DNA from 2 places in the Sinorhizobium sp. 22678 genome. Region 1 is predicted to be linked to the other one. Evidence: predicted binding sites of a transcription regulator. Region 1 holds the regulator's gene; the other holds the start of a gene.
The links. Region 1 encodes PhoB, which activates phosphate uptake and scavenging genes when phosphate is short. Its sites were predicted from a motif close to TGTCATNNANCTGTCAT; they were not measured.
Positions count from the first base shown of each region.

Region 2: the regulator PhoB is predicted to act here: its motif matches at 3,959-3,975, upstream of ACTJKL_RS26670 (esterase-like activity of phytase family protein).

Region 1 covers NZ_JBQEMS010000021.1:72,058-76,966, forward strand. The annotation lists gene pstB (phosphate ABC transporter ATP-binding protein PstB) at 1-184, shown strand, start outside; gene phoU (phosphate signaling complex protein PhoU) at 274-987, shown strand; gene phoB (phosphate regulon transcriptional regulator PhoB) at 1,098-1,781, shown strand; gene ACTJKL_RS25035 (GcrA family cell cycle regulator) at 1,889-2,410, opposite strand; gene ACTJKL_RS25040 (aspartate aminotransferase family protein) at 2,819-4,018, shown strand; gene argF (ornithine carbamoyltransferase) at 4,093-4,909, shown strand, end outside.
Region 2 covers NZ_JBQEMS010000025.1:40,265-45,173, forward strand. The annotation lists gene clpX (ATP-dependent Clp protease ATP-binding subunit ClpX) at 1-440, shown strand, start outside; gene lon (endopeptidase La) at 911-3,331, shown strand; gene hupB (DNA-binding protein HupB) at 3,553-3,825, shown strand; gene ACTJKL_RS26670 (esterase-like activity of phytase family protein) at 4,057-4,909, shown strand, end outside.

The sequences.
Region 1 (4,909 bases):
CGAATTGCGGGCGAATTTCACGATCGTGATCGTCACCCACTCGATGCAGCAGGCGGCGCGCGTGTCGCAGCGCACGGCCATGTTCCATCTCGGCAATCTCGTCGAGGAGAACGATACCGATAAAATGTTCACCAACCCGGACGATCAGCGCACCCAGGACTACATCATGGGCCGCTTCGGCTGATGGCCGGAGAGGGGCGGAGTTTTTCCGTCCCTCCCGGTCAAGACCGAACGAGGCCCATTCAGAACAGCGCGTCCCCCGAGGAAACGAATATGTCTCACGCACACATCATGTCCGCCTTCGACGAAGAGTTGAAGTATCTCACGCGCCGCATCTCCGAGATGGGCGGTCTCGCCGAGCAGATGGTGGCGGACTCCGTCCGTGCGCTCGTCAATTCCGATCTCGCCCTGGCCCAGAAGGTGATCTCCGACGACACCATTCTGGACGACGCGGAACGGCAGATCGGCGAAAAGGCGATCGTCACCATTGCCAAACGCCAGCCCATGGCCTCGGATTTGCGGGAGATCATGGGTTCGATCCGCATCGCCGCGGACCTGGAGCGCGTGGGCGACCTCGGCAAGAACACCGCAAAGCGGGTGATTGCCGTGGCCGGTTCAGGCATACCGCGCAAGCTTGCGCGCGGCCTCGAACACCTGGCCGAGCTCGCGCTCGTTCAGTTGAAGGAAGTCCTGGACGTCTACGCGTCCCGTTCGCCGGAAAAGGCGAACAGCATTCGCGAACGCGATGAAGAGATCGATGCGATCTACACGTCCCTGTTCCGGGAACTGCTGACCTATATGATGGAAGATCCGCGCAACATCACGCCGTGCACGCATCTTCTCTTCTGCGCCAAGAACATCGAGCGTATCGGCGATCACGCGACCAATATCGCCGAAACGATCTACTATATGGCGACAGGCGCCCAGCCGCAGGGCGAACGGCCGAAGGACGACATGACGTCGACATTGGGTTCCGTGACGGACTGAGATCGCCCGGCATCCGGTGCCTATGCAGAATTGTTCCGGCCGCCTCGGTGCGGCCTACCACCGTGTGCGGCGGCATGACGGCTGTCGTGCGTAGGAAGGAGTCCTACTGAATGTTGCCGAAGATTGCCGTAGTCGAAGACGAGGAAGCCCTGAGCGTTCTCCTGCGCTACAATCTCGAGGCGGAAGGCTTCGAGGTCGATACGATCCTTCGCGGCGACGAGGCGGAGATCCGCCTGCAGGAGCGCCTGCCCGACCTTCTCATCCTCGATTGGATGCTGCCCGGGGTTTCCGGTATCGAGCTCTGCCGCAGGCTGCGCCAGCGGCCGGAAACGGAGCGCCTGCCGATCATCATGCTGACCGCGCGCGGCGAGGAAAGCGAGCGCGTGCGGGGCCTTGCCACCGGCGCCGACGATTACGTCGTCAAGCCCTTCTCGACGCCGGAACTGATGGCGAGGGTCAAGGCGATGCTCAGGCGCGCCAAGCCCGAGGTTCTGTCGACGCTCCTGCGCTGCGGCGATATCGAGCTCGACCGGGAGACGCACCGCGTCCACCGCCGCAGTCGCGAAGTGCGCCTCGGCCCGACGGAGTTCCGGCTGCTGGAATTTCTGATGTCCTCACCGGGGCGCGTCTTCTCCCGTTCACAGCTCCTGGACGGTGTCTGGGGACACGACATCTATGTCGACGAACGGACCGTGGACGTTCATGTCGGGCGGCTGCGCAAGGCACTGAACTTTTCCAACATGCCGGACGTCATCCGGACGGTGCGCGGCGCTGGCTATTCGCTGGAGAGCTGAGGCTGAAGGTCGCTGGCGCCCGTGCCGGCTTGCGGCATGGCAAAGAAAAAGGGGCCTTTCCGGCCCCGATTTTCGTCGTGCATCCAGAGCGGGATGAGCAAGGCGCCTCAGCGCATGCGCCGGCGCTCGGCGGAGGGCTGGTAGGCCAGCCGGGCATGGAAGGTGCAATAGGGAGAGGCTTCCGGGGAGTCGTTGCCGCAGAAGTGGAACTCTTCCTTGAGCGGGTCGCCGATCGGCCACTTGCAGGTGCGTTCGGTAAGCTCCGTGAGCTCCAGCCGCCGCGACATCGGCAGGACGATGTTCCTGTCGATCTGCAGCTCCTGGTCCATTTCCAGGCCGACTGCGAGCTCTTCCTTGAGCGCGGTCGCACCGGCCGTGCGGGTCACGGTGCGGGTTACGGAACGCGCAGCATAGTTCGGTGCGCGCGGGGCAGACGTCGCCCGTTTGGGCCGGGCTGCAGCGGTCGTGCTTCCGCCGGCCTTGGCGCGCCCGGGCAGGCTCAGCCGATGAACCTTTCCGATGACCGCGTTGCGGCTGACGCCGCCCAACTGCGCCGCGATCTGGCTGGCGCTCAAGCCCTCCGACCACAGCTTCTTCAGTTTCTCGACCCGCTCGTCAGTCCAGTTCATCTCTGCACTCCCCGTTCTCGGCGTTGGGATGGCGGAATCCGTCACCGCTCTCCGGGAAAACCCGAAGATTCAACGCGATAATACTTTTGGTGACTAGGTCCGCCGCATGCGTCTAGTAATTGAATGTTAACCTACCGGCAGGGTGACTCCGTGGCAAGAGTCGCCGGAATCGCGCCGAATCGATTTCGCGGTTTTCCCCAACTTGCTGTCGGAGCGTTGCATTTTTGCAAGTCCCAGAGTGCGATTTTTTCGCGCTTCGGAATCGGCATCCGCCAAGCGCCTGCAAACCTTGGTTTTGTTGACATCGCGGTGCGAAATGGGAATAGTGCCTGTCGCCGCCGCAAGGCGGCATTTTTGATTTTTATCGGGCCGAATGGTCCGTGCCGCCGGAATGAAGGAGAGCTCGACATGGCCGCAACCACGCCGCTTTACGACACCTATCTGCGCGCGCCGTTGCGTTTCGAGCGAGGTGAAGGCGTTTGGCTGATCGCCGAAGACGGCACGCGCTATCTCGATTTCGCTGCCGGTGTCGCGGTGAACTCGCTCGGCCATGCCCATCCTCATCTCGTCGAGGCGCTGAAGGCGCAGGCCGACAAGGTCTGGCATCTGTCCAATCTCTACGAGATTTCGGGGCAGGAAAGCCTTGCCCGGAGGCTGACCCAGGTGACCTTCGCCGATCGGGTGTTCTTCACCAATTCCGGTGCGGAAGCGCTCGAATGTGCGATCAAGACGGCGCGGCGCTATCATTTCGCCAAGGGACACGTCGAGAAGTTCCACGTCATCACCTTCGAAGGTGCTTTCCACGGCCGCACGCTCGCAACGATCGCCGCCGGCGGACAGCAGAAATACATCGAGGGCTTCGGGCCGAAGGCGCCGGGCTTCTATCAGGTCCCCTTCGGCGATATCGCGGCGGTCAAGAACGCGATCAATGAAGAAACCGCGGCGATCCTCGTCGAGCCGATCCAGGGCGAGGGCGGCATTCGGTCGGCATCGAAGGAATTCATGCAGGGGCTGCGCGAACTTTGCGACGAGTTCGGCCTGCTTCTGATCCTCGACGAGGTCCAGTCCGGTGTCGGCCGGACCGGCAAGCTCTTCGCTCATGAATGGGCGGGCATCAAACCGGATATCATGGCCGTAGCCAAGGGCATCGGCGGCGGCTTCCCGCTCGGCGCTTGCCTCGCGACGGAAGCGGCGGCCGCCGGCATGGTGGCGGGCACGCACGGTTCGACCTATGGCGGCAACCCGCTCGCAATGGCGGTCGGAAATGCCGTGCTCGACGTCGTTCTCGCCGAAGGCTTCCTCGATCAGGTGCGCGAGGTTGCTCTCGTCTTCCGTCAGGGGCTCGCCTCGCTGAAGGATCGTTTTCCGGACGTGATCGAGGAAATCCGCGGCGACGGGCTGATGCTCGGCATCAAGGCCAAGGTGCCCTCCGCGGACCTTTTGAAGGCGATCCGCGCCGAGAAGCTGCTCGTCGTCCCGGCCGGCGAAAACGTGCTGCGCCTGTTGCCGCCGCTGATCACCACCCCCGCGGAGGCGCGCGAAGGACTGGCACGGCTCGAACGCGCCGCGGAGGCGGTGAGTGGCAAGAGCGGCAACGCCGCGGCTTGAATGCCCCGACGTTTCGAATCGATCCGGCCCGGGCGGGGCCGACAAACGGATTCTACGACAGGAAACAAGGCAGTATGACCAGACACTTCCTCGATCTCTCGGCCATGACGGCCACCGACCTCAGGACCATCATCGACGATGCCCGCGTCCGCAAGTCGGCGACCAAGGCAGGCACTGCCGAGAAGCCGCTTGCCGGCAAGATGCTCGCGATGATCTTCGAGAAGCCGTCCACCCGCACGCGTGTTTCCTTCGATGTCGGCATGCGCCAGCTCGGCGGCGAGACGCTGTTTCTGTCGGGTACGGAAATGCAGCTCGGCCGGGCGGAGACGATCGGCGATACGGCGAAGGTCCTGTCGCGCTATGTCGACGCGATCATGATCCGCACGACCGATCACCGCCGGCTTCTGGAAATGGCGGAGCATGCGACCGTGCCGGTCATCAACGGGCTCACCGACGATACGCACCCGTGCCAGATCATGGCCGATATCATGACTTTCGAGGAGCACCGGGGACCGGTCAAGGGCAAGACGATCGCCTGGACCGGCGACGGCAACAACGTGCTTCACTCGCTGATCGAAGGCTCGGCGCGCTTCGGCTACCGCATGAACATGGCCGTGCCGCTCGGCTCCGAACCGCATGACAAGTTCCTGAACTGGGCGCGCAACAACGGGGCCGAGATCCTGCTCAGCCACGAGGCGGAGCAGGCGGTTGCCGGCGCACACTGCGTCGTCACCGACACCTGGATCTCGATGAACCAGGAACATCGCGCCCGCGGTCACAACGTCTTCCAGCCCTACCAGGTCAACGGCGCACTGATGAAACATGCAGCGCCGGACGCGCTGTTCATGCATTGCCTGCCGGCGCACCGCGGCGAGGAAGTGACCGATGAGG
Region 2 (4,909 bases), on a different contig from region 1:
ACCGGCGCGTCGGCGAGGTGCTGCGCGAGCTCGAACCGGAAGATCTGGTGAAGTTCGGCCTGATCCCGGAATTCATCGGGCGCTTGCCGGTTCTGGCGACGCTCGAGGATCTCGACGAGGATGCGCTGATCCAGATCCTGTCGGAGCCGAAGAACGCTCTGGTCAAGCAGTATCAGCGGCTTTTCGAAATGGAAGATGTCGAACTGAACTTCCACGAGGACGCGCTGCGTGAGATCGCCCGCCGTGCCATCGTCCGCAAGACCGGCGCACGCGGCCTGCGTTCGATCATGGAGAAGATCCTGCTCGACACCATGTTCGAACTGCCGACGCTGGAAGGCGTTCGCGAAGTCGTCATTTCGGACGAGGTCGTCAAGGGAACGGCGCGGCCGCTCTATATCTACTCGGAGCGTTCCGAGGAGAAGACCAACGTTTCGGCTTGAGCCTCAAGCGCAGCGCGTTCTATCGGGCGCGCTCGCCGCTCACGATTGTTTGAAGAGCCCCCGCGTGGGGGCTTTTTCATGTGACGCCGTTGCGATCGTGCCGGCGAAGCGGTCCGGAACCGGCATTTTCTAGGACGGCTCTGCAGCCGCCGTTCGGGCCCGTTCCCTCGAATGTTTCAGTTCAAAATCATGGTGATCGCACCAATCGATTGTTGCTAAAGTGCCGCAACAACGCGATGATGCGCAGATTCAATGGATGCGCATTTGCAGGTCGCGATATCCGGGCAGCTCGCAAGGTCTGCAACAGCATCCGAGCTTAAAGGTCGGGGATTATCCATGAAGGCGGGGATTGCGCCGTACCTTGAAAAGGCCTCTCTTGCACTCCACTTTCATGTACGAAATGTGACAGCCGGGAGTGCCGCAGAGGCTCCCGGAAACGGGCCCGAACATCGGGACGGAAAGGAAATGATATGACGAACAAAACGTCTCCGGCGACTGAAAGCGCGACCTATCCGGTTCTGCCGCTGCGTGACATCGTGGTCTTCCCCCACATGATCGTGCCGCTCTTCGTCGGCCGGGAGAAGTCGATTCGTGCACTCGAAGAGGTCATGGGTACCGACAAGCAGATCATGCTCGTGACCCAGATCAACGCTACGGATGACGATCCGGAACCCGCCGCCATTTACAAAGTCGGCACGATTGCAAACGTGCTGCAGCTTCTGAAGCTCCCCGACGGCACCGTGAAGGTTCTGGTCGAAGGACGGTCGCGTGCCGAGATCGAGCGCTATACGCCGCGTGACGATTTCTACGAGGCCGTCGCCCATGCGTTGCCTGAACCGGACGAGGATCCGGTCGAGATCGAGGCGCTGAGCCGTTCGGTCGTTTCCGAATTCGAAAGCTATGTGAAGCTCAACAAGAAGATTTCGCCGGAAGTCGTCGGCGTCGCGAGCCAGATCGAAGACTACTCGAAGCTCGCCGATACCGTCGCATCGCATCTGTCGATCAAGATCGTCGAAAAGCAGGAAATGCTGGAGACGACGAGCGTGAAGATGCGCCTCGAAAAGGCGCTCGGCTTCATGGAAGGCGAGATCTCGGTTCTTCAGGTCGAAAAGCGCATCCGTTCGCGCGTCAAGCGCCAGATGGAGAAGACGCAGCGCGAGTACTACCTGAATGAGCAGATGAAGGCGATTCAGAAGGAGCTCGGCGACAGCGAGGACGGCCGTGACGAAATGGCCGAACTCGAAGAGCGCATCTCCAAGACGAAGCTCTCCAAGGAAGCCCGTGAAAAGGCCGATGCGGAGCTGAAGAAGCTGCGCCAGATGAGCCCGATGTCGGCGGAAGCGACGGTCGTGCGCAACTATCTCGACTGGCTGCTGGGCCTGCCCTGGGGCAAGAAGTCGAAGATCAAGACCGATCTGAACCATGCCGAAAAGGTGCTGGATACCGATCACTTCGGTCTGGACAAGGTAAAGGAACGCATCGTCGAATATCTGGCGGTGCAGGCCCGTTCGTCCAAGATCAAGGGGCCGATCCTGTGCCTCGTCGGCCCTCCCGGCGTCGGCAAGACGTCGCTCGCCAAGTCGATCGCAAAGGCGACCGGCCGCGAATATATCCGCATGGCGCTGGGCGGCGTTCGGGACGAGGCCGAAATTCGCGGCCATCGGCGGACCTATATCGGCTCCATGCCGGGTAAGGTCGTCCAGTCGATGAAGAAGGCGAAGAAGTCCAACCCGCTCTTCCTGCTCGACGAGATCGACAAGATGGGCCAGGACTTCCGTGGCGATCCGTCTTCGGCGCTTCTGGAGGTGCTCGATCCGGAACAGAACTCGACGTTCATGGATCACTACCTGGAGGTGGAATACGACCTCTCCAACGTGATGTTCATCACCACGGCGAACACGCTCAACATTCCGCCGCCGCTGATGGACCGCATGGAAGTCATCCGCATTGCCGGCTATACCGAAGACGAAAAGCGGGAGATTGCTAAGCGGCACCTGCTGCCGAAGGCGATCCGCGACCATGCGCTCCAGACGAACGAGTTCTCCGTCACGGATGGCGCTCTTATGGCGGTCATCCAGAACTACACGCGAGAAGCGGGCGTCCGCAACTTCGAGCGCGAGCTGATGAAGCTGGCGCGCAAGGCGGTGACGGAGATCCTCAAGGGCAAGACCAAGAAGGTCGAAGTGACGGCCGAGAACATCCACGACTATCTCGGTGTGCCGCGCTTCCGCCACGGCGAAGCCGAGCGTGACGATCAGGTCGGGGTGGTCACCGGTCTTGCCTGGACTGAGGTCGGCGGCGAACTGCTGACGATCGAAGGCGTGATGATGCCCGGCAAGGGCCGCATGACGGTTACCGGCAACCTGCGTGACGTGATGAAGGAATCCATTTCGGCGGCGGCATCCTATGTCCGCTCGCGCGCGATCGATTTCGGCATCGAGCCGCCGCTGTTCGACAAGCGCGACATTCACGTCCACGTGCCGGAGGGCGCGACCCCGAAGGACGGCCCGTCGGCCGGTGTCGCCATGGCGACGGCGATCGTGTCGGTGATGACCGGTATCCCCATCTCCAAGGACGTGGCGATGACCGGTGAAATCACCCTGCGTGGACGCGTGCTGCCGATCGGCGGTTTGAAGGAGAAGTTGCTGGCGGCTCTGCGTGGCGGCATCAAGAAGGTGCTGATCCCCGAGGAGAACGCCAAGGACCTCGCCGACATCCCAGACAACGTCAAGAACAGCCTCGAAATCATCCCCGTTTCGCGGATGGGCGAGGTGATCGAGCACGCGTTGCTGCGGCTTCCGGAGCCCATCGAATGGGACCCGGCAAGCCAGCCGGCCGCCCTGCCGTCCGTTGATTCGCAGGACGAAGCGGGCACTTCGATTGCCCACTGAGGCAGTGCAGATAGGGTGACAAGTGTGTCCCGCTTGCGCCCTTCGGCCAGAAAAACAAGGAAGACCGGCGTTCTGCCGGTCTTTTTTGTTGTAAAAGCACGCTGCAACCCTTGCATTCCAAGGGATTAGGCGCAATTGGGAATGGCAAGACGTGGGCATTGCTTTCGCAGCCCCGCCTTAAGAAGACAGTCGTTTCGAACCAGCATGAAAGGGGTGGAAACATGAACAAAAATGAGCTCGTGGCTGCCGTAGCCGACAAGGCCGGACTCTCGAAGGCAGATGCGTCTTCTGCCGTTGATGCAGTTTTTGAGACCATTCAGGGCGAACTGAAGAACGGCGGCGACATCCGCCTCGTCGGATTCGGCAATTTCTCCGTATCGCGCCGCGAAGCCAGCAAGGGCCGCAACCCGTCGACGGGTGCGGAAGTTGACATCCCGGCACGCAACGTGCCGAAGTTCACGGCCGGCAAGGGCCTCAAGGACGCCGTCAACTAATTTACCGATGGAGCGGCGGGTGCCTCCGTCCGCTACTGGTTCATGTTCCATCTGTCGCGATACCGCCCAGGCGGCATTCGGCAGGTTGATTGGGGCCCGGGTCATCCGGGCCTCTTTTCATTCCGGCTTTCCCTGTCATCCGGCTGTTACAGGACAGTTGCAAAAGCCTCCCGTCCGACGTTTTCGGACGCACGCGGTAGCGCAACGGCGTGCCGCGACAAGGAGGGACAGATGAAAGCAATTTCCATCACCACGGCATTGGCCGCGGCACTTGCCGCATCGACGGCATCGGTCGTTCAGGCCGAACAGGTATTCAATCGCATCGCATCCTTTGCGGTGGCCACGAATTTGCCCGAGGGAGCCGAGCGGAACGCCCCGACATCGGCCGAAATCATCACCGCAAGCGAAGACGGCAATACGCTGATCTATTCCGACAGTCCCGGCAAACGCATTGGTTTCATCGACATCACCGACGCCAGGGCGCCTGAGGCAGGCGGTATCGTCTCGTTCGACGGGGAGCCGACTTCGGTTGCGGTAGCCGGTGCCAAAGCGCTCGTTGCCGTCAACACGAGCGAAAGCTTTACCAATCCGTCCGGCGTGCTCGCCGTGGTCGACATTGCCGGCAGGGAGGTGGATGCCACCTGCGATCTCGGTGGCCAGCCGGACTCGGTGGCCGTGAACAAGGATCGGACGCTTGCCGCAATCGCGATCGAGAACGAGCGCGACGAGGACGTCAATGACGGGCAGATCCCTCAGATGCCTGCAGGAGATCTCGTGATCCTGTCGCTGAAGGACGGGGCGGCCGATTGCGCGACCATCAGGCATGTGACGCTGACCGGTCTCGCCGAGGTCGCCGGCGACGATCCCGAGCCGGAATTCGTAGCCTTCAACGGCAGGGACGAGATTGCGCTCACCCTCCAGGAGAACAACCACATCGTCATCATCGACGGTAAGTCCGCAACCGTGAAGACGCATTTCCCTGCGGGCACGGTCGAGCTCCAAGGTATTGACACAAAGCGCGACGGCTCCATCGCCTTTACCGGCGAGCAGGCGGGCCGCAAGCGCGAGCCCGATGCGATCAAGT